DNA from 3 places in the Streptomyces sp. NPDC000404 genome. Region 1 is predicted to be linked to each of the others. Evidence: riboswitches for the same ligand, from Rfam matches in the RefSeq annotation. Region 1 holds a riboswitch; each other region holds the start of a gene.
The links. A riboswitch is a leader RNA that binds a small molecule or an ion and turns the genes downstream of it on or off. The one in region 1 is predicted to bind cyclic di-AMP.
Positions count from the first base shown of each region.

Region 2: linked by a shared signal. The riboswitch ahead of ABT345_RS14685 (M23 family metallopeptidase) and the one ahead of ABT345_RS07965 (transglycosylase family protein) in region 1 are both predicted to bind cyclic di-AMP.
Region 3: linked by a shared signal. The riboswitch ahead of ABT345_RS29055 (M23 family metallopeptidase) and the one ahead of ABT345_RS07965 (transglycosylase family protein) in region 1 are both predicted to bind cyclic di-AMP.

Region 1 is NZ_JBEPDN010000003.1:455,023-462,365, reverse strand. It holds gene ABT345_RS07975 (FtsB family cell division protein) at 1-394, opposite strand, end outside; gene eno (phosphopyruvate hydratase) at 574-1,854, opposite strand; gene ABT345_RS07965 (transglycosylase family protein) at 2,324-2,992, opposite strand; cyclic di-AMP (ydaO/yuaA leader) riboswitch at 2,997-3,164, opposite strand; gene ABT345_RS07960 (transglycosylase family protein) at 3,424-4,434, opposite strand; gene ABT345_RS07955 (cytochrome P450 family protein) at 4,667-6,106, opposite strand; gene ABT345_RS07950 (nucleoside triphosphate pyrophosphohydrolase) at 6,352-7,343, opposite strand, start outside.
Region 2 is NZ_JBEPDN010000007.1:18,811-26,153, reverse strand. It holds gene ABT345_RS14690 (DUF2332 domain-containing protein) at 93-1,202, opposite strand; cyclic di-AMP (ydaO/yuaA leader) riboswitch at 1,588-1,741, shown strand; gene ABT345_RS14685 (M23 family metallopeptidase) at 1,754-2,905, shown strand; gene ABT345_RS14680 (aldo/keto reductase) at 3,122-4,063, shown strand; gene ABT345_RS14675 (protein kinase family protein) at 4,385-5,473, shown strand; gene ABT345_RS14670 (hypothetical protein) at 5,624-5,926, opposite strand; gene ABT345_RS14665 (YDG/SRA domain-containing protein) at 6,221-7,165, shown strand; gene trmB (tRNA (guanosine(46)-N7)-methyltransferase TrmB) at 7,240-7,343, opposite strand, start outside.
Region 3 is NZ_JBEPDN010000017.1:89,601-96,943, forward strand. It holds gene ABT345_RS29040 (bifunctional acetate--CoA ligase family protein/GNAT family N-acetyltransferase) at 1-411, opposite strand, end outside; gene ABT345_RS29045 (HPr family phosphocarrier protein) at 621-902, shown strand; gene ABT345_RS29050 (GntR family transcriptional regulator) at 1,210-1,905, opposite strand; gene ABT345_RS29055 (M23 family metallopeptidase) at 2,134-2,910, opposite strand; cyclic di-AMP (ydaO/yuaA leader) riboswitch at 2,924-3,080, opposite strand; gene ABT345_RS29060 (M16 family metallopeptidase) at 3,322-4,704, opposite strand; gene ABT345_RS29065 (M16 family metallopeptidase) at 4,743-6,080, opposite strand; gene ABT345_RS29070 (DNA gyrase/topoisomerase IV subunit A) at 6,375-7,343, shown strand, end outside.

The sequences.
Region 1 (7,343 bases):
CCGCGCCCCCGCGGGCGCCGCCGTCGTCGGCGCGCGAGCCGTCCTGGACGATATAACCCGTCTCGCCGGGGCGGACGAAGTGCAGATGCAGCCGGGCCTGCTGCTCGACGTAGGCGGGGTCGCGCCAGCGGGACTTCTCGTCGCGCAGCCGGTCCAGCGCCTTGGCCGCCTCCTGGGCCTTGCGGCGCTGGTCGGCGATGTCGGAGCGCTGCGAGACGTACTGCCGTATCGGGTAGGCGAGGGCGACGACGAGGGAGCACATGACGAGGGCCAGCAGGGCGGCCCGGCCGGTGAGGCGGTTGCGGCGGGGGCGCCGGACGCGCTGGACGCGGGCCGCCGCCTGTTCGCCGAGCGCCTTGAGCCGGGTCGCGGTCGAGAACCGGTCCGCGGACACGTCGCCTCCCCTGTTGGCCGACCGTCATGGAGTTCGTACGCTCCCGCCGGGCGGGGCCGTTCGGAAGCGCAGCCGTCCCCGGCAACGGTACGGGACCGTCGCCGGGGACGAACGCAGGCCGTGGCGGCGGGTGGCCCGCCCACGGTCGGGCGGAGCGGGACGCACCCGGCGCCGGGAGGTCAGCCCTTGAAACGCGGGAAGGCCGAGCGACCGGCGTAGACCGCCGCGTCGTCCAGGATCTCCTCGATGCGCAGCAGCTGGTTGTACTTGGCGACGCGCTCGGAGCGGGCCGGGGCGCCGGTCTTGATCTGGCCGCAGTTGGTGGCGACGGCCAGGTCGGCGATGGTGACGTCCTCGGTCTCGCCGGAGCGGTGCGACATCATGCACTTGAAGCCGTTGCGCTGGGCCAGCTCGACGGCGTCCAGGGTCTCGGTGAGCGAGCCGATCTGGTTGACCTTCACCAGGAGGGCGTTGGCGGAGCCCTCCTCGATGCCGCGGGCCAGGCGCTCGGGGTTGGTGACGAAGAGGTCGTCGCCGACGAGCTGGACCTTGGCGCCGAGCTTGTCGGTGATGACCTTCCAGCCGGCCCAGTCGTCCTCGAACAGCGGGTCCTCGATGGAGACCAGCGGGTAGGCCGCGACCAGCTCCTCGTAGTACTCCGTCATCTCGGCGGCGGAGCGCTCCTTGCCCTCGAACTGGTACTTGCCGTCCTTGTAGAACTCGGAGGCGGCGACGTCCAGGGCGAGCGCGATGTCCTGGCCGGGGGCGTAGCCGGCCTCGCGGATGGCCTCCAGGATGAGGTCGAGGGCCTCGCGGTTGGAGCCGAGGTTGGGGGCGAAGCCGCCCTCGTCGCCGAGGCCGGTGGCCAGGCCCTTGTTCTTCAGGACCTTCTTGAGGGTGTGGTAGACCTCGGCGCCCCAGCGCAGCGCCTCGGAGAAGGACTCCGCGCCGATCGGAGCGATCATGAACTCCTGGATGTCGACGTTGGAGTCGGCGTGCGACCCACCGTTGAGGATGTTCATCATCGGGACGGGCAGGACGTGCGCGTTCGGGCCGCCGAGGTAGCGGAAGAGCGGCAGGTCGCTGGCCTCGGAGGCGGCGTGCGCGACGGCGAGGGAGACGCCGAGGATGGCGTTGGCGCCCAGCGAGCCCTTGTTGTCGGTGGCGTCCAGGTCGAACATGGCCTGGTCGATGAGGCGCTGCTCGGTGGCGTCGTAGCCGACCAGCTCCGGGCCGATCTGCTCGATGACGGCGAGGACGGCCTTCTCGACGCCCTTGCCCTGGTAGCGGTTGGGGTCCCCGTCGCGCAGCTCGACGGCCTCGAAGGCTCCGGTGGAGGCACCGGACGGAACGGCGGCCCGGCCGGTGGAGCCGTCGTCGAGGCCGACCTCGACCTCGACCGTGGGATTACCTCGCGAGTCGAGAATTTCGCGGGCTACGACGACGTCGATGGACGGCACGTTGTCTCCTTCATGGGTGTCTGGAGTTCTGCGGCACGAGCCTAACGGCCCCCGGGCCCTTCGCTACCTCGCGGCCCGCAGTACGGGACGAAAGGTGCCTCGGACGCCGGGTTCCTGACATTCGACAACGAAAGCCGCGGAACGGAAAAGCAGCTGATAAGGGGCGGAGCACGACGCTGTGTCCGGGACCAGGGTACGGAACGGCGAAACCCCGCCTCGGCGCGCGGAGGCGGCGCCGGCGGTGAGCCGGTGCCGCCCCGGGGACGTGCGCGCCGGGCGGGGCATCCCGTGGGGGGTGGGTCCGCGGGTGAGCGGGGCTCCCGGGCGATGCCGGGGCCGTGGCCCGCGGGGTCCGGGCGGGCCGGTGCCGCCTCCCGGTCCGGTGTGCCGCGCGTACCGCCGTACGCGCGGGCGAGGGGGCCGGGAGGGGCGGGGGCCCGGGGGCGGGGCGGCGTGGCCCCGCGCGGGATCAGACGTTGAGCTTCTGGCCCGGGAAGATGAGGTTCGGGTTGGAGCCGATGACGGACTTGTTGTCCGCGTAGACCGACTTCCAGTTCTTGCCGTGCGCCTTGGCGATCTTCGCCAGGGTGTCGCCGGACTTCACGGTGTAGTTGCCGTGGCCCATGACGTGGTGCTGCGGGGTCGCCGGGCGGGTCTGCTGCGGGGCCTGCTGCTTCGGCGCCTGCTGCTTGGGGGCGGCCTTGGGCTGCGGAGCGGCCTTGGGGGCGGCCTTGGTGGTACCGGTGTTCAGGTCGGGGGACGGGCCACCGGCGGTGAGGTTGCCGGCGCCGGCGCAGGACCAGGCGCCCGGGCCCTGGATGGCGAGGAGCTTCTCGGCGGCCTGGATCTGCTGGGCCTTGGTGGCCTGGTCGGCGCGGGGCGCGAACTGGGTGCCACCGGCCGCCGCCCAGCTGGACTGGGAGAACTGCAGGCCACCGTAGTAGCCGTTGCCGGTGTTGATCGACCAGTTGCCGCCGGACTCGCACTGGGCGACGGCGTCCCAGGTGGCGACGGAGGCGGCGGAGGCGTTGGTGGCGCCCATCAGCGGGACGGCCACGGCGGCGCCGGCGACACCGGCGAGGGTGGCGACGCGGACGGCCTTGGAGGGACGACGGTGCTTGGCCTTGTTGATCAGCATGCTTCGTTTTCCTCACCGACGCCTGCGAGGTGAGCTGTCGGGTTCGGGCGGTGTGGATTGCCCGGCCGCGTGACGTGCACGCGGCTTCACCCCAAGCCGGTTGGCCCGCTTTCACGGGCGGGGCCGGCGCTTACCTTGGGTCCCCCGCTCCTGCCTTCGGCGCTTGCGCGTCGACCACCTTCGCCCACCGGCAGGATTCGGCGTGTGAACGAAGGGCCCGCTTTGGCGAGCGGTGCTGACCCAATCAGAACCTCCCGTGTCGTTCAAACCCCGCTTTCTGCACCCAGTTGACTGCGAATGACCGCAGAGCGCGCATATTTCCGCAGGTAGGGCAGGGTGTGGATGTGAAGGACAGGTTAGGACACCGCGGACAGCGACGAGAGCCATGTCTCACTTTCGCCAAAACGGGCAAAAGCCGCCTACCGCCTCGATCAGTGGCCCAGATCGAGGAGTTGACCTGGGCGGATGAGGTCCGGGTCGTCGCCGATGACGTCCTCGTTGCGCTCGTACAGCGCGGGCCAGCCGCCGGGCAGCTCCCGCGCCTCGGCGATGGCTGACAGGTTGTCACCGGAGCGCACGGTGTACGCGCCCGCGTCCGGGTCCGTCCGCTCGCCGCCGCGCGAGGCGTGCCGCCCCGGGGTGCGGTCGCCGTCCCCGTCGTCCCCGTCGGCGCCGCTGCCGCCGCGGTGGCGTCCGGAGCCGTCGCCACCGCGGGAGCCGTCGGCGTCCGCCGGAGGCGTCGTACGGGACGGGTGTCCGGAGGGGGTCGTGCGGTCGGACGGGTCGGCGGACGGCTCGTCGGGCACATCGGGCCCGCCGGGCCGCTGCGAGTCCTCGGGCGCCTTCGGGGAGCCGGTGGCGTCGGGGGTGCCGGGCGAGGTGGACGGGTCCGGGGCGTCGGACGGGTCGGCGGTGTCCGTCGGGGCGGACGGGTCGGCGGTGTCCGGGGTGCCGGGGGCCGGGGTCTCGTCCTGGTCGGAGTCGGTGCCGGTGCCGGTGTGGGCACCGTCCGCGCCGGCGGGCGGGGTGGTGACGGCGCCGCCGGGGTCGACGTCGGGCGCCTGGCCGTCCTCGGTGAGTCCGGCTTCGGTCGCGCAGCGCGGCCAGGCGTCCGGACCGCGCTCGGCGAGGATCGCCTGCGCCACGGCTATCTGCTGGGCGCGGCTGGCCAGGTCGGGCCGGGCGGCGTACGCCAGCCCGCCGTGGTCGCGCCACATGTCGAGGGTGAGCTGGAGGCCGCCGTAGAAGCCGTTGCCACTGGCGCTGGACCAGATGCCGCCGGACTCGCACTGGGCGACGCGGTCCCAGGTGGAGGCGTCGGCGGCGTGGGCGGCGCCCGCGCCGAGGAGGGGCAGGGCGAGGCCCGCGCCGGTCACACCCGCCGTGACAAAGAGGGCCGGTGCCTGGCGGGGGCGACGGTGTCTGCCGTTGCCGGTGCGCATGCGATTGCCTTTCGAGCGGCGGTTGAGTTGTCCGTCCCGCCGCCCCGGTCCGGCCGCCCGGGGTCCGGTACGGCGTCCACCGGGGCGATGGAGCGCGTGTTCGGTGGCAAGGTAGCCGGGCTCACGGGGCGTCACAAGCCGGTGTAGCGGAGATCACGTGTAGGTCACGCGCCTGACGGCAAGTCAACTTCCGGCCTTCGGACGGGCTTCCGCGCAGGTGGGCGGCGTGTCGTCAGGGGGCCGGGGTGAACTCCACGGGGAGGGTGCGCAGACCGCGCATGATGAGGCCGCCGCGCCACCGCAAATCGCCCGGTTCCGCCGCAAGTCGGATGTCGGGCAGGCGGGTCAGGAGGGTGGCGAGGGCGGTCTGCCCTTCGAGGCGGGCGAGCGGCGCGCCGAGGCAGTAGTGGATGCCGTGGCCGTAGCCGAGGTGCGGGTTGTCGGTGCGGCGCAGGTCGAGGGTGTCGGGGGCGTCGAAGCGTGCGGGGTCGCGGTCGGCGGCGGCGAGCACCACCAGCACCGGATCGCCCACGGCTATCCGCTCGCCGCCGAGCGTCAGCTCCTCGGTCGCGAACCGCCAGGTGGCCAGCTCGACCGGGCCGTCGTAGCGCAGCAGCTCCTCGATGCCGGTGGCCAGGACGTCGCGGTCGCCGGCGGCCAGCGACTTCTGGAGGAGTTCGCGCTGGTCGGGGGTGCGCAGCAGGGCGTAGGTGCCGTTGCCGATGAGGTTGACGGTGGTCTCGAAACCGGCGAAGAGGAGGATGAACGCCATCGCGGCGACCTCGTTCTCGGTGAGGTGCTCGCCGTGGTCGGAGGCGCGGATCAGGCCGGAGATCAGGTCCTCGTCGGGCGCGGGCTCGGGCGGCAGGGCGGCGCGCTTGCGGTGGATCAGCTCGGCGAGGTAGCCGCGGATCTTCTTGACCGCCTTGGCGACGCCGCCGCGCGGACCGCCGCCGGTGCCGCCCGGTTTGGTGTGGCGGAGCATCATCCCGGCCCAGTCCCGGAAGTCGTCCTGGTCCTCGCGCGGGACGCCGAGCAGGTCGCAGATGGCGTAGATCGGCAGCGGGAAGGCGAACTCGTGGATGAGGTCGGCCTCGCCGCGGGCGGCGAAGCCGTCGATGAGCGCGTCGGTCAGCTCCTGGACGCGCGGGGCGAAGGCGGCGACGCGGCGCGGGGTGAACGCCTTGGAGACCAGGCGGCGCAGCCGGGTGTGGTCGGGTGGGTCGATGTTGAGCAGATGCGTCATGAGGTTGGCGCTGCGCTCGCCGGGGATGCCGACCTTGCCCTTGCCGTGGGCGCCCTCGCTGTGGTGCACCGGGTTCTTCGACAGCCGGGAGTCGGCGAGCGCCTGCCGCGCGTCGGCGTACCGCGTCACCAGCCATGCCTCGACACCGCTGGGCAGCTCCGTGCGGTGCACCGGTGCGTGCTCCCGCAGCCAGGCGTAGGCCGGGTACGGGTCGGCGCCGAACTCCCAGGTGAAGAGGGCGGGGGCGGGCGGATCGGCGGCCGCGGGGCGCGCGGCCTCCCCGGCGCCCGTGGCGGCCGTCGGGCAGCGGGCGGCGGACGGCGCGTCGCCGGGCGCCGGGCCCGCGGGGCGGACGGCCGGGGCGGGGACGGCCGGGCCCGGGGCCGGGAGGGTCGTGTCGGGGGCGGTGTCGGGCGTGTGGTGCACCTTTCGACGGTAACCGCTGCTGGGGGCGGTGCGGACGGCGCGGTGCGGGCGGGGGGGCGGCCTGCGCTCGGGGGCCGGGGGCCGCCCGGGGACAGGGCCGGTGGCCGGGGGCCGCTGCCCGGGGACGTGGGGCCACCCGGCTGCGGCTGCGGCTGCGGCTGCGGCTGCGGCTGCGGCTGCGGCCAAGCATCGGCAACGCCCGCGCTCGGGGCCGAGGCCGCCCGGGGCGCGGGGCCCGCCACCCCTTATTCGGGTATCTCCTCCGCCCCGGAGACCGGCAGGCCCTCCGCCGCGCGGATGGCGTCGCGGTAGGTGCGGGCGGCGGCGCGGAGGGCGGTTTCGGGGTCGGTGCCCTCGGCCTCGGCGCGGGCGGCCAGGGCCAGGAGTTCGTAGCCGATGCCGGGGGCCGCGGGGCGGACGTCGAGGCCGGCCGTGCGGGCGCGGGAGGCGAGCTTGGCGGCGAGGGCCAACGCGGGCTGGGTGAGCGGGACGCCGTCGGTGACCGAGGCGCGCCGCTTCTCGGTGGCCTTGGTGCGCAGCCAGTGCGCCCGGACCTCCTCGGGCGTCTCGGCCGGCTCGTCCCCGAAGACGTGCGGATGGCGGTGGATCAGCTTCTCCACGATCGTCCCGGCGACATCGTCGACCGAGAACGGTGCGTCGGGGTCGTCCTGGGCGATCCGGGCGTGGAAGACGACCTGGAGCAGGACATCGCCCAGCTCCTCGCGCAGCGCCTCGCGGTCGCCGGTCTCGATGGCCTCGACCAGCTCGTACGTCTCCTCCAGCGCGTACTTGGCGAGGTCCTCGTGCGTGCGGATGCCCGTCCACGGGCAGCTGGTGCGGATGCGGTCCATGACCTGGACGAGGTCGAGCAGCCGGGCGCCCGGCAGGTCGTAGGCGCCGGGCAGCAGCTCCAGGTCGGGCATGGTCTCGCGGCCGGAGCCGGCGAGCCGGGCCAGGCCGTCGGTCAGGGTGCTCTCGCCGTCGGCGGAGGTGAGGACGACGACCGTGCGGTCGCCGGCGACGCAGTCGTCGACCAGCTCGCGGGCGCCGGGGACGGCGGACTCCACCGTGACGCCTGCCTCGCGCAGATAGGGCAGCTGCGGATGGGCGGCGTCCGCGCAGCACACGCGGTCGGCGGCGCGCAGCGTCCGCCAGGCGTTCCAGGACAGCAGGCCGGGGGCGACCCGGTGGCTGGTGGTGAGCAGGACCAGGCGCCCGGTGCCGCCCTCGGGGCGGG
Region 2 (7,343 bases), on a different contig from region 1:
GCGCCGGGCGTGCGAGGAGTCCCGGGGCCGCACCGGCGCGCGGGGCGCGTGAGTGGGCCCCGCGCGCCGGGTGCGGTCCCGGTGGCGGACCCCTACGCCACCCAGTGGAGGCTCTGGCCGTGCGCCCCCGTCAGCGCGACCGGGCGGTCGTCCAGCGCGAGGGTCAGCAGCCGCTCCCGGTGGTCCGGGGTGAGGCGGCCGGCGGCCGGTGCGGGCCGCCACGGGGTGACGGAGTGGTGTTCCTGGGAGATCCAGTGGCCGCCGCCCGGCCGCCCGGCGAGCAGCGCGCGCACCAGGTCGGCGAACCGCTCCCGGTGGGCGAGCGGCAGGTACGACAGCACGGACGTGTGGAAGACGACGAGCGTGGCGTGCTCGGGGACCCGCGCCGCCAGCGCGGGCAGCTCCTCGACCAGGTCGCCGCGGACGATCTCGGGCCGCGGCGCCGCCCGCACCGCGTCCACCGCCGCCGTCAGCCGCTGCGCGCGCTCCGGGGTGCCCGGCCACACCAGGGAGCGCAGCCAGCGCAGCGCCTCGGGGTCGTCCACCGGGTCGAGCGGGGCGAGGTCGATGCCGCCGCGCCACACGATCTCCGGCAGCCCCGCGGGCGCCGCCGCGTCCGCCGCGGCCACCCCCTCCTCCCGCCCGACGCGGCACCGGAGGGTGACCGGGCTGTCCGGGGCGCCGAGGGTGTACGCCTGCGGGGGCGCGGCCGGAGCGGGCGTCCCCGGGGCGGCGGTGTCCGGCTCGTACGCGTACCGGTAGCGGTCCGGGTGGAGGCAGAGGCCGGCCGAGGCGCCCACCTCCAGGAGGGCCAACGGGCCGCGGAGGCGGGCCAGGAGGGGCAGCAGGGTGGCGCAGCGGCCCGGTTCGTTGGTCTGGGTGGAGCGGCTCATGACGACCGCGCGGACCTCGGCCCAGTGCCGGATCGTCCACTCGCGCCAGCGGCCGTACGCCAGTTCGCCGCGCGGGCCCTGCTCGGCGTGCGGACCGTCGAGGTGGCGGACGGCCGCCAGCAGGAGGTTGGGCTGCTGCTTGTTACCCATCGGGAGGGATGCGGCGAGGAGTTCGCACAGCTCCGGGTCCTGCCCGATCCGTGCCGTCAACTCCTCGTGGGCCGCACACCGGCCCCGCGCCTCCCACCAGGAGAAGTCCCGGTAGCGCGCTGCCAGGGCCGATGCGTTGTTGGTGAAGTCGACGACCATGATCAGACGCTACTGCCCTCACGGAGCGTGAGGAATGCGCACCCCTCCGCATAACAAGTGATGCACAATCACGTACAGGCCGTTTCGTGAAAGGCGATCAACTCGCCCGGTTTGCACGGCTGTTGCCCCGAAAAGTCTTGGCCAATGACCGTAGTCGTACGGAGCGGATTCGCGGGATCGCTTGGAAATCGGCCGCGATCTCTATTACTGTCCGATAACGGAGCGCGGTCGTCCCAGCCGTCGCAGAGGCGGCACCGTGCCCCCACGCCGAATCCCGTACGCGCTCTTCAGGTATGCCGGACACCCAGGCACACCGGTGGTCACTTCCCGCGACGGCGCCCCCTTGTGCGCCGGTGCGCCGATATTTCGTGAACTGCCGTGACGTGTCCTGGATATGCCTCGGCAGGCCCGACCGGCGCGGAGGGAACCGGGGAACCACCTTCATGGGGTGAATCGGACGCCTCGGCCAGAGGCCGCCCGTAGGAGACCTTCCTGCTCCGAACCCGTCAGCTAACCCGGTAGGCGCGAAGGAAGGAAAGGAGTGCGCCTCCGTGGCGTCCAACAGGCTTGCCCCCGAAGCCCCGTCAGCCGACCACTTCCCCCAGGACCTGCCGGGTTCCCTGACCGATACGGCCACCTTCGCGCCGGGCGCGTTCGCCCCGGAGGGCCCCGGCCCCTACGGTGTCGCGGACGACGCGCCCGGTGAGTGGAACCCGACCGAGGAGTCCGTGCGGTCCGTCCGCGGCCGTCACCGCGTCGGCAAGCAGCGCGGCGCGCTGGCCCGCAGCGGCACGGTCCTCGGCGTCGGCGTGATCGCGGCGGTCGGCGCCGGCGGCATGGCGACCGCCGAGGACAAGCCGCCGGTCCCGATCTCCATGCCGGACATCGGCGCCCTCGCCACCGACGTCACCGGGGCGCTGCCGGACGCCGAATCGCTGCCCGGCATCGGGCCGCTGCTCGGCTCCTCCGACGAGGCGTCCGATGCGGCCACCGCGGCGGCGCCGCTGTCGTCCGCCGGGATCACCACCGAGGACGGCCGGGGCACGGACGCCGGGGAGGCGCTGCGCAGCCGCATCCTCCAGCAGGCCGACACCCAGCAGGAGGCCGGCGAGCGCGACGCCCGGGACGCCGCCGAACACACCGCCCTCGCCCAGGCGGAGAAGACCGCCACGACGGAGCAGAAGGCGGCGGTGGCCGACGCGAAGGCGGAGCGGGCCGAGGCCGCGCGCAAGGCGGCGGCGGCCAAGGCGAAGCGCGAGGCCGAGGCCCGCGCCAAGGCCGAGGCGGCGCGCCTGGCCGAGCTGGCCAAGAGCTATCTGCTGCCGGTCACCTCGTACACCCTCACCGCCAGCTTCGGCCAGGCCGGCGACCGTTGGGCCGCCGACCACACCGGCCAGGACTTCGCCGCCCCCACGGGCACGCCGGTCAAGGCCGTGCACTCCGGCACCATCACCCAGGCCGGCTGGGCCGGCTCGTACGGCTACCGCATCGTCCTCACCCTCGACGACGGTACGGAGCTGTGGTTCTGCCACCTCTCGTCGATGGTGAAGACCGGCGGCAAGGTCTCCACCGGCGAGGTCATCGGCCGCGTCGGCGCCACCGGGAACGTCACCGGCCCCCACCTCCACCTGGAGGTCCGCCCCGGTGGCGGCGGCCCCGTCGACCCGATGCCGTGGCTGCGGGCCCGGGGCCTGAACGTCTGAGGCCTGCCCTGAGGGGAGTCCGGGGCCCATGTCCGGGGCGCGAGTCCGGGGCGCGCGCAACCGCGCCGCGCGCCGGGCCGGGCCCCGGACCGCCGCCGTGCGCCGGGCCCCGGACCGCCCGTCCGGGGCGGGCAGCCGGCGCGCCCCGGGGGACGTATCGCGCCCGGATGCCGTAGCCGGGAAATGCCGCTGCCCCGCGCTGTGTTGAATAACTGCATGACCACCACACGTAATCCCCTCGGCTCGCTCTCCGTCTCCCCGCTCTGCCTCGGCGGCAACGTCTTCGGCTGGACCGCCGACGAGGCCGAGTCGTTCGCGGTGCTCGACGCGTACGTCGCCGGCGGCGGCAACTTCATCGACACCGCCGATGTCTACTCGGCCTGGGTTCCGGGCAACGAGGGCGGCGAGTCCGAGACCGTGATCGGCAACTGGCTCGCGGCCCGCGGCAACCGCGACGACGTCGTCATCGCCACCAAGGTCGGCGCCCTCCCCGGCCTCAAGGGCCTCTCCGCCGACACGATCAAGAAGGCCGTCGAGGGCTCGCTGCGCCGCCTGCGCACCGACCACATCGACCTCTACTACACCCACTACGACGACGAGTCGCTGGAGGTCGGCGAGTTCCTGACCGTCCTCGACGACCTCGTCCGGGCCGGCAAGGTCCGCGAGATCGCCGCCTCCAACATCTCGGCGGCGCGCCTGGAGGAGGCCCTGACCTTCTCCGCGCGCGAGAACCTCGCCCGCTACGTCGCCCTCCAGCCGGAGTACAACCTGGTCTCCCGCGACACCTACGAGGGCGAACTCGCCGATGTCGCCGCCCGCCACGGCGTGGCCGCCGTCCCGTACTACGGGCTCGCCTCCGGCTTCCTGACCGGCAAGTACCGCCCCGGCACGGACATCGACAGCGCCCGGTCCGGCAAGGCCGCAGCTCACCTCGCCACCGACCGCGGCATCCGCGTCCTCACCGCCCTCGACACCGTCGCCGCGGCCCACGGAGCGGAACCGGCCACCGTCGCCCTCGCCTGGCTCGCCGCCCGCCCCACGGTCACCGCCCCCATCGCCAGCGCCCGCACCACCGCCCAGCTCCCGGCCCTCCTCGGCATCCAGGACCTCCGGCTCGACGCCGAGGAACTGGCGCTGCTGGACGAGGTTTCGGCGTAGGGGAGAGGAGGCGGGGCTGCTCCGGTGCCGGGTGGTCGGGTGCCGGGTGCCGGAGCAGGCCTCCGGCACCCGGCATCGGCAGGGGCCACTGAGCCGCTGAGCCGCTGAGCCACCGAATGAGGGCCAGGGGACGGGGACCTACGGTTACCGGGCACGAACCACCGGGCGCGAACCACCGGACAGGAGCCACCCATGGATCAGAGGCCACCCATGGATCAGGAACCATCCATGGATCAGGGATCACCCGTAAATACGGATGAGGCTCTGGATACAGATGAGGTTCTGGATACGGATGAGGTTCGCGGGCCGGGGGCGGGGTTCGTGAGGGCGCCCGTCGCCGATGCCGAACCGCTTCCTTCCGCCGCGCGGCTGTCGGCCTACGCGGACGTGGGCGCGCGGCTGTCCCTGTTGAGCGACCGCAGGCTCGGTGATGCGGTGGCCGCCGCTCCGGCGCGCGGTTCGGGCATCGGCGGCCGACGGGCGGAGATGACGGTCGGGGGGCGGCCGGTCTTCGTCAAACGGGTCCCGCTGACCGACCTGGAACTACGCCCGGAACACCTCCGCTCGACCGCCAACCTCTTCGGCCTGCCCCTCTACTACCAGTACGGGGCGGGCTCGGCGGGCTTCGGCGCCTGGCGGGAGCTGGCCGCGCACCTCATGACCACCGCCTGGGTCCTGCGGAACGCGTACCCGGGCTTCCCGCTGCTGTACCACTGGCGCGTCCTGCCGGACCGGCCGCCGGGCGACTTCGCCGACGCGTTCGGCGGCATCGAGGGGGCCGTCGCCCACTGGGAGGGTTCCGCCGCGGTACGCCGCCGGCTGGAGGCCATCGGCGACTCCTCCTTCAGCCTGGTGCTCTTCCTGGAGTACCTGCCCCGGACGCTCGCGGACCGGCTCTGCGGGCTCCGGGACGGCGCCTGGGCGGAGCCCGGCGGCAGCGCGCCCTACCGCTGGGCGGAGGACGAACTGGTCCGCGGCACGGAGTTCATGAGCGCCCGCGGACTGGTCCACTTCGACACCCACTTCGCCAACCTGCTCACCGACGGCCACCAGGTCTACTTCACGGACTTCGGCCTCGCTCTGAGCCGCGACTTCGACCTCTCCCCCGAGGAGTCCGCCTTCCTCACCGACCACCTCGTGTACGACCGCTCCTACGCACCGTGGCACCTCCTCCGCCACCACCTCCCGGACCCCGTCCGCGGCGGTCTGGATCAGGAAGCCTTCCTCAAGGCATGGCTCACCGGCCGCCGCCCCGCCGGCCTCCCCTCCGAGATCGTCGGTCTCCTCGACCGCCATGCCCCGCACGCGGCGGTCCTGGACGCGTTCCACCACCGGTGGTTCGAACAGAGCAAACGGACGCGGTTCCCGGCGGGCGAGGTCGAGAGGGCGTTGGGGGTGCGGTGTGGCTGACGTGGGGTGAGAGGTGGAGCGGGGCAGGACGGGTGAGGGGGCGGCTGGCCTTCGGTCCGGACCGATCCCCGCCGCCGCCCGGCCACCCGGCCCGGACCCCAGGGAACGCCCACCGGCCGAGTCACCCGGCCCCGCCGCTCCTCGGCAGGATCACCCGCGCCGGTCCGCCACCGCCCACGACGCCAGCGCCATGCCGCCGGCAACCGCGAACACCGACGGCCACGCCCCGATCTTCTTCGCCAGCGGATGCGACCCGGCGAACGCCGCCACATACGCCCCGCCCAGCGCCGCCGCGGCCTTCCCGCCGGCCTTCTCCTGCCACCCCTTGGCCGCCACCGCCCCGGCAGCCGCCAACGCCACCCCACCAAGGGGCCGCTTCTTCGTCCACCGGGCCACGGCGTAACCACCCACGAGACCGGTCGCGGCCACTGCTGCTGTCGGAATGCCTGCCATCGCCATCACTTATGCCTCTCGCTTACGGGTTTGCTAAACCGTCTCGCTGCTGGACCTTACGCCCGTACCGCTGGACCCAGAGGAGATGCCCGGCGCGCTACGACATCCGGGGAGAGCACTGCTCGCTTCCTCGGCTCAAATCCGTTCAGTATGGCGGGGGTTGTGCCGCACCAGCGAGCAACGGGAACCGCTGAGTTGGCGATCTTCAGGGAGTCAGCACGCGCGAAGATGTGGCGCTGCGCACATCGCTTGCAGATGCGTGCCATTCCTTCGACGGGTTGGCAAGATCGACCCATGGCGAAGGAGAAAACGGCACCCATTCGTTTTGGCACCCCAGATGAGGTATTCGAGGGGCAGTGGTTCAAGGGGCACGCGGAACTATACGAAGCTGGGGTGCATCGCGCCTTTGGTAGGGGAATCGCAGGCACCGCCTTGGGTGGCGTAGATTCTATCGTCCTCTCTGGTGGGTATGTTGATGATGTCTATGGCGAAGAAGAGATCGTCTATACGGGGGAAGGGTGTCGCGATAGAGAAACTGGACGTCTCTACGCGGACCAGAGCATGGAAAGCCCCGGTAATGCTGGACTCCTGCTCAACGAGGCGCGCGGAAACTCCGTCCGCGTCGTTCGTGGCCTGGATATCAGAGGAGGAAAGCGGCGCAGGGCGATGGGGGGATATGAGTATTGCGGCTTGTTCCGGGTGGCTGACCACTGGATGACCGTCGGGAAAGAGGGTTTTCTCGTCTGTCAGTTCAAGTTGATGAAGCTGGCGCCGGGGGAAACGCCCAAGGCGAAGCCGATAGCGCCTCCGCAGGTCGAAGACACTTCTGTCGAGGAGCAGGTGCGCCGCACTGTGGAGTATCAGCGGCTGGTGCGGAATTCTAAGGTGGTGCGCACCGTCAAGGAAATGTACGGAAATTCCTGCCAAATATGCGAGACTCGCCTACAGGTCTCCCCTGGAGGTGAGGCATATAGCGAGGCTGCACATATTCGAGCGCTAGGTAAGCCGCATAATGGCCCGGATGTTCTGGAAAATGTGCTCTGCCTGTGCGCTAACTGCCATGCCTTGTTTGATCGGGGTGCGCTTCAGCTATCTGATGACCTTGACGTGCTCGACGGGCTGAACCGGACGATCAAGGGCAAGCTGAAAAAGGTTCGAGAGCACAAAATAAAGGTTGATTTTGTGCGCCACCATCGGCAGCGTTGGGATGATCGCTTCAGTACGCCGATTGACCGCTAAAGCTGGCGCGCGAAGGTGAGGGGACCCCGGGAAGCCCCTCACCTCAGCACTCGCGCGATGGCGGGGCGCCGCCCCTACTCCCCCCGCCGGAACATCAGGTCGTGCACCACATGTCCCTTGTCCAGGCCCTGGCCCTCGAACTTGGTGAGGGGGCGGAAGTCCGGGCGGGGGGCGTAGT
Region 3 (7,343 bases), on a different contig from region 1:
CGCGGCGATGTGCTCCAGCAGCGCGGAGGCGACGCCGCGGCCCTGGTGGGCGTCCTGCACCAGGAAGGCGACCTCCGCCTGGTCGTCCCCCGGATTCCTGGCCGGCAGGCCCCGGTCGTCGATCCGGTCGTAGCGGACGGTGGCGATGAACTCGCCGCCCACGGTGGCGGCGAGGCCGACCCGGTCGACGTAGTCGTGGTGGGTGAAGCGGTGCACGTCGCGGTCGGAGAGGCGGGGGTAGGGCGCGAAGAAGCGGTAGTACTTCGATTCGTCCGAGACCTGTTCGTAGAAGGAGACCAGGCGCTCGGCGTCGTCCGGGGTGATCGGTCGGATCCGGGCGGTGCCGCCGTCGCGCAGCACCACATCGGCTTCCCAGTGGCTCGGGTACGCATGATCCGGCTGCTGCTGCATGCGGACAGCGTACGACCGGGCACCGACAACCGGCTCGGTGTGCGCGGGACCGGGCGACGGCCGGTCGCCGGCGCCCCGGAGGGGGTGGCCGGGCGGTGTGTCCGGGCCGCCCGGACGTGGTGCGGAACACCGGCGGTGGGGCTTCCGGAGCACCGGGGACCGCGTGAGAGACTGGTCTAGACAACTGTGACGACTCGAAGGGCAACACCATGGCTGAGCGCCGCGTCAATGTCGGTTGGGCCGAGGGCCTGCACGCCCGTCCCGCCTCGATCTTCGTCCGTGCGGCCACCGCCGCGGGCGTTCCGGTGACGATCGCCAAGGCCGACGGCACCCCCGTGAACGCGGCCTCGATGCTCGCGGTGCTGGGCCTGGGCGCCCAGGGCGGCGAGGAGATCGTGCTCGCCTCGGACGCCGAGGGCGCGGAGGCCGCGCTGGAGCGCCTGGCGAAGCTCGTCGCCGAGGGGCTCGACGAGCTGCCGGAGACCGTCTGAGCCGGAACTTCGCCGCCTCCCCGCAGCCGGGGAAAGGCCCCGCCGCCACGACCGGAACCGGTCACCGCGGCGGGGCCTTTCGCGTTCCCCGCGGCGGAACGTCGCACACCGCGCTCCCGGAGCGGCACCACTCCCCCGCCCGCAATTCCCCACCCTCACGGGCGCCACACACCCGAATAAGTGAATACCCGGCCACGTGGTGCGGCAATTCCAGGATGGCGCGTTTTATCGGAACCCGATTCCGCAATTTCCCGTACGGGGCCGTAAGGATCCCGCCACGCGGCGGCCGCCCCGTATACCGCGTCCTCTAGGCAGAACGCGCGCGCCCGCTTCCGACGGGGCGCGGCGCCGTGCGTGCCGCGGCCGCCGAACGGTGCCGCGGGCGGTAGGCCGGGAGCGACCGCGCCACATGCGAGGCCATCAGGGCGCGCGCCGCCTCCGCGTCGCCCCGGGCCACCGCGTCCAGCACCGCGCCGTGGTCGTCCCAGGTCTCCGCGTACCGCGCCGGGCGCTCGACGACATACATCCACTCGATCTTCCGCCGCACCTGGGTCAGCAGCGCGGTCAGCCCCGGATTGCCCGCCGCCCGGGCCAGCGTCTCGTGGAACCAGCCGTCGAGCCGGGGCAGCTCACCCGGGCAGCCGCGGCGGGCGCGCTCCCGGCCGAGCCGCACCACGCCCCGTAAGACCTTCAGCTGCGCATCGGTGCGGCGGGCCGCCGCGCGGGCGGCGCCCATCGGCTCCAGGAGCGCGCGCAGATCCAGGAGATCGGCCGCCTCCTGCGCGGTGGGGGCGGCGACGCAGGCGCCCGCATGGCGCCGCGCGGTGACGAACCCCTCCGACTGCAGGGTCCGCAACGCCTCACGGACCGGCACCCGGGAGACGCCGTAGCGGGTGGCCAGAATGTCCTCGACGAGCCGGCTGCCGGGGATCAGCGTGCCGGAAACGATGTCGTCGCGAATCGCCGTGGAGATGCGCTGCACGGAAATCTCGCCTTGCGTCATCGCGGGCACCTCCACCGTCCTCCCCGGAAAACGCCGGTGCACGGCGCCTTTTCCGCGACCTTATTCGAACGGCGGTGGCGCCTTTACCGCCTTCACACATTCATGGAAATCTTTTGGTGAGCGCATTCCCGGCCGTCGGGAAATCCGGCCATCCGCCGTACGGCACCGGACACGCCGGAGCCCCGGGCCCCCTGTCGGGGCGGTCCGGGGCTCCGGGAAGCTGCAGGGTCAGACGTTGACGCCGTGCGCGCGCAGATAGGCGATCGGGTCGATGTCCGAGCCGTAGTCCGCGCCGGTGCGGGCCTCGAAGTGCAGGTGCGGGCCGGTGACGTTGCCGGTCGCGCCGGACAGCGCGATCTGCTGACCGGGCATCACCTGCTGGCCGACCGAGACACCGATCTGCGACAGGTGGCCGTACTGGGTGTACGTGCCGTCGTTCATCTTGATGACGATGTTGTTGCCGTACGCGCCGCCCCAGCCGGCCTCGACGACGGTGCCCGCACCGACGGCGTGCACGGTGGTGCCGGTGGCGGCGTGGAAGTCGATGCCGGTGTGGGTGCCGGAGGACCACAGGCCACTGGACGCCTGGTAGGCGGTCGAGACGTACGAGCCGGAGATCGGGGCGACGAAGGCGTTCAGGCGCCGGCGCTCCTCCTCGCGGGCGGCGCGGACCTCGGCCTCATGGCGCTTGTCGGCCACCGCCTTGGCGGCCTCGGCCTGCTTCACCGCGTCGGCCTCGGCCTTCGCCTTGGCCTCGGCCGTCTCGGCGACGGCCTGCTGCGCATCGGCCTGGGCCTGGACGCGCTCGGCGAGTTCGTCACCGAGGACGACGGCCCGCTGCAGACCCGTGTCGTGCGAGGCGCCGGAGGTGGCGGCCATCGCGGGAGAGGACACGGAGGCAACGACGCCGCTGGCGGCGAGACCGGCTATGCCGGCGATGTTGCGGGTCGTCCGGGCGCTGCGGCTCGGACGGCGGTGCTTCCCGGTGGCACGGGTGAACGCCATGTGCTGGCTCAGTCCTTTCCTTCCTTCTCGCCTACCGGGTTAGCTGACGGGTTCGGAGCAGGAAGGTCTCCTACGGGTTCCTCCGGAGAGGTACCCGATTCACCCCAGGGGACATGTGGGTCCCCGGCTCCCCTGGCTCGCGCCGTACGGGGACTCGGCGATGACTGTCCGGTGCCGCGGTTGCGGCGTGCTGCTGACGGACAGCGCGCATGACGCTAATCGCGGCAACTTTCAATCGGCAAACAGAAACGCGTTTTTGTGCGTTACGCCACACGTGGGCGACGGAACCGGAACCCTATAATCCGGGCACGAAAAGGGGACCCCGAGGGCCTTTTCCCCCTCGGGATCCCCTTTGTCCTACCGCATCCGTCCGCGGGACGGCCCGGCCGGGGCCATCGCCCCTACGGTCCGTCAGCCGCTGACGACCGTCACCTCGCCGATGCCCAGCGCCCGGACCGGCTCGGCGATCTGCGCCGCGTCACCGACCAGCACCGTCACCAGCCGGTCGGCCGGGAACGCGCTGACCACGGCGGCGGTCGCCTCGACCGTGCCGGTCTCGGCCAACCGCGCGTACAGCTGCGCCTGGTAGTCGTCCGGCAGATGCTGCTCCACCTGGTCGGCGAGGGTGCCCGCGACCGCTGCCGCCGTCTCGTACTTCAGCGGCGCGACACCGACGAGGTTCTGCACCGCGACGTCCCGCTCGGCGTCCGTCAGCCCCTCCGCCGCGAGGGTGCGCAGCACCTTCCACAGGTCATCGAGGGCCGGGCCGGTGGACTCGGTGTCGACCGAACCGCTGATCGCCAGCATGGCGGCGCCGGTGGGCCCTCCGGGCGCGTCCGGCGCCGACGAGCGCAGCACCTGACCGAAGGCCCGCACGCCGTAGGTGTAGCCCTTCTCCTCGCGCAGCACCCGGTCCAGACGGGACGTCAGGGTGCCGCCCAGGCAGTACGTGCCGAGGACCTGCGCCGGCCACTGGCGGTCGTGGCGGTCGGCGCCGATCCGCCCGATGAGCAACTGCGTCTGCACCGCGCCGGGGCGGTCGACGATCACGACGCGGCCGGTGTCGTCCGCGGTGATCGGCGTGACGGCGACCGGCTCGGCGGCCGACCCCTGCCAGGCGCCCAGCGTGTCGGCGAGCGCCGCGTCCACGTCGATGCCGATGAAGTCACCGACGATCACGACGGTGGCCGCCGCGGGCCGCACATGCGCCGCGTAGAACGCCCGGACGGCCGCCGCGTCGATCCGCCCGACGGTCTCCTCGGTGCCCTGGCGGGGCCGCGAGATCCGCGCCGACGCGGGGAACAGCTCCTTGTACAGCGCCATCGCGGCGCGGCGCCCCGGGTTGGCCAGCTCGTGCGGGATCTCGTCGAGACGGTTGCGCACCAGACGCTCCACCTCGCCCTCGGGGAAGGCGGGGGCGCGCAGCGCGTCGGCGAGCAGCCCCAGGGCGCGCGACAGCCGGGAGGCCGGAACCTCCAGAGAGACGCGCACCCCGGAGTGGTCGGCGTGCGCGTCCAACGTGGCGCCGCAGCGCTCCAGTTCGGCGGCGAACTCCTCGGCGTCGTGCCGGTCGGTGCCCTCCGACAGCGCCCGCGCCATGATCGTGGCGACGCCGTCCAGGCCCTCCGGCTCGGACTCCAGCGGCGCGACGATGTCGACCTCGACGGCGACGACCTGCTGGCCGGGGCGGTGGCTGCGCAGCACCGTCAGGCCGTTGGGCAGCGCACCGCGCTCGGGCGCCGGGAAGGCCCACGGCCTGGGCGCCCCGCCGCGGGGCTGCGGGTGGAAGGTCATCTCGCTCATGGCCAGGTCCTCGCGGGTGGTGGCGTCGCTCACCGGTCCGCCTCCTCGTCGTTGTCGGCGCTGTCGTCGGCGGCGGTCGGCTCGTACACCAGCACCGCGCGGTTGTCGGGGCGCAGCCGGGCCTGGGCGACGGCCTGCACCTCCTCGGGCGTGATGTCCAGAACACGCCCCACGGCGGACAGCGCCAGCTGCGGGTCGCCGAACAGGACGGCGTAGCGGCACAGTTCGTCGGCGCGGCCGCTGACCGTCGCGAGGCGGTCCAGCCACTCGCGCTCCAGCTGGGCCTGCGCCCGCTCCATCTCCTCCGGGGTCGGCCCCTCGGCGGCGAACCGGGCCAGCTCCTCGTCGACGGCGCTCTCGATGTCCGCGACCTCCACGCCGCCGGACGTCTTGACGTCCAGCCAGCCCAGGGACGGCGCACCGGCCAGCCGGAGCAGGCCGAACCCGGCGGCGACGGCGCTGCGGTCGCGGCGCACCAGGCGGTTGTAGAGGCGCGAGGACTCGCCGCCGCCCAGGACGGTCAGCGCGAGATCGGCGGCGTCCGCCTCCCGGGTGCCGTCGTGCGGCAGGCGGTAGGCGGCCATCAGGGCACGCGAGGGCACGTCCTCCGCGACGACCTCCCGCAGCTGGCCGCCCATGGTGTCGGGCAGCTCACCGCTGCGCGGCGGCTGCTTGCCGTCGTGCGAGGGGATCGACCCGAAGTACTTCTCGACCCAGGCGAGGGTCTGCTCGGGGTCGATGTCGCCGACCACCGACAGGACGGCGTTGTTGGGCGCGTAATAGGTGCGGAAGAACGCCCGCGCGTCCTCCAGGGACGCCGCGTCCAGGTCGGCCATCGACCCGATGGGCGTGTGGTGGTACGGGTGGCCCTCCGGGTACGCCATGGCCGTCAGCTTCTCGAAGGCCGTGCCGTAGGGGACGTTGTCGTACCGCTGGCGGCGTTCGTTCTTGACGACGTCGCGCTGGTTCTCCAGCGACTCGTCGTCGAGCGCCGTCAGGAGGGAGCCCATGCGGTCCGCCTCCAGCCAGAGCGCCAGCTCCAGCTCGTGGGCGGGCATGGTCTCGAAGTAGTTGGTGCGCTCGAAGCTCGTGGTGCCGTTCAGCGAGCCGCCGGCGCCCTGCACCAGCTCGAAGTGGCCGTTCCCCTTGACCTGCGCGGACCCCTGGAACATCAGGTGCTCGAAGAGGTGGGCCAGACCCGTGCGGCCCTTGACCTCGTGGCGGGAGCCGACGTCGTACCAGAGGCAGACCGCCGCCACCGGTGTCAGAGGGTCTACCGAGAGCACCACGCGCAGGCCGTTGGCCAGCCGGTGCTCGGTCGCTGTCAGGCCGCCGGAGCCGGCTTTTTCTGTGGCCGTGTGACCCATGGGCATGTACGTCCCTTCGATCCGCTTGCGAAGAAGTTCTGTCACTGTATGCAACCGCGTCGGCATCTGGCGAAGTTCCCGCCCGACCGCCCCCGTATGAGCGTCGGGAGACGCGCCACGGCCCCGTGGAGGGGAGTCGCGTCCGGCGTTGTCGGTGGGGCGGTCCACAATGGTCCGCGTCGGAGTCAGCAGACTCACCGGTCGATCCCCCGCCGGTCGGACCGGCAGCTGTTCACCAACGGCTGGTCGACCCACACATCGGCAGTAGACGCAGCAGAAGGAGCCGCAGCCGCGATGGCCCGCCGCAGCACGAAGACCCCGCCGCCGGACGACTTCGAGGAGAGGATCCTCGACATCGACGTCGTCGACGAGATGCAGGGTTCCTTCCTCGAGTACGCGTATTCGGTCATCTACTCCCGCGCCCTGCCGGACGCCCGGGACGGCATGAAGCCCGTGCAGCGCCGCATCCTCTACCAGATGAACGAGATGGGCCTGCGCCCCGACCGCGGCTACGTCAAGTGCGCCCGCGTCGTCGGCGAGGTCATGGGCAAGCTCCACCCCCACGGCGACGCCTCGATCTACGACGCCCTGGTACGCATGGCGCAGCCCTTCTCGATGCGGCTGCCCCTGGTGGACGGCCACGGCAACTTCGGCTCGCTCGGCAATGACGACCCGCCCGCCGCGATGCGGTACACCGAGTGCCGGATGGCGTCCCCGTCGTCCCTGATGACGGAGTCGATCGACGAGGACACCGTCGACTTCACGCCGAACTACGACGGCCAGGAGCAGGAGCCGGTCACCCTCCCCGCCGCATACCCGAACCTGCTGGTCAACGGCGCTTCCGGGATCGCTGTCGGTATGGCGACGAACATGCCGCCGCACAACCTCGGCGAGGTCATCGCCGCCGCGCGCCACCTCATCAAGCACCCCAACGCCGACCTCGAGACGCTGATGCGGTTCGTGCCGGGTCCCGATCTGCCCACCGGTGGCCGGATCGTGGGGCTGGGCGGCGTGCGCGACGCGTACGAGAAGGGCCGCGGCACCTTCAAGATCCGCGCCACGGTCACGGTCGAGAACGTCACCGCGCGCCGCAAGGGCCTCGTCGTCACCGAACTGCCCTTCAGCGTCGGCCCCGAGAAGGTCATCTCGAAGATCAAGGACCTGGTCGGCTCCAAGAAGCTGCAGGGCATCGCCGACGTCAAGGACCTCACCGACCGCGAACACGGTCTGCGCCTGGTCATCGAGGTCAAGAACGGCTTCAAC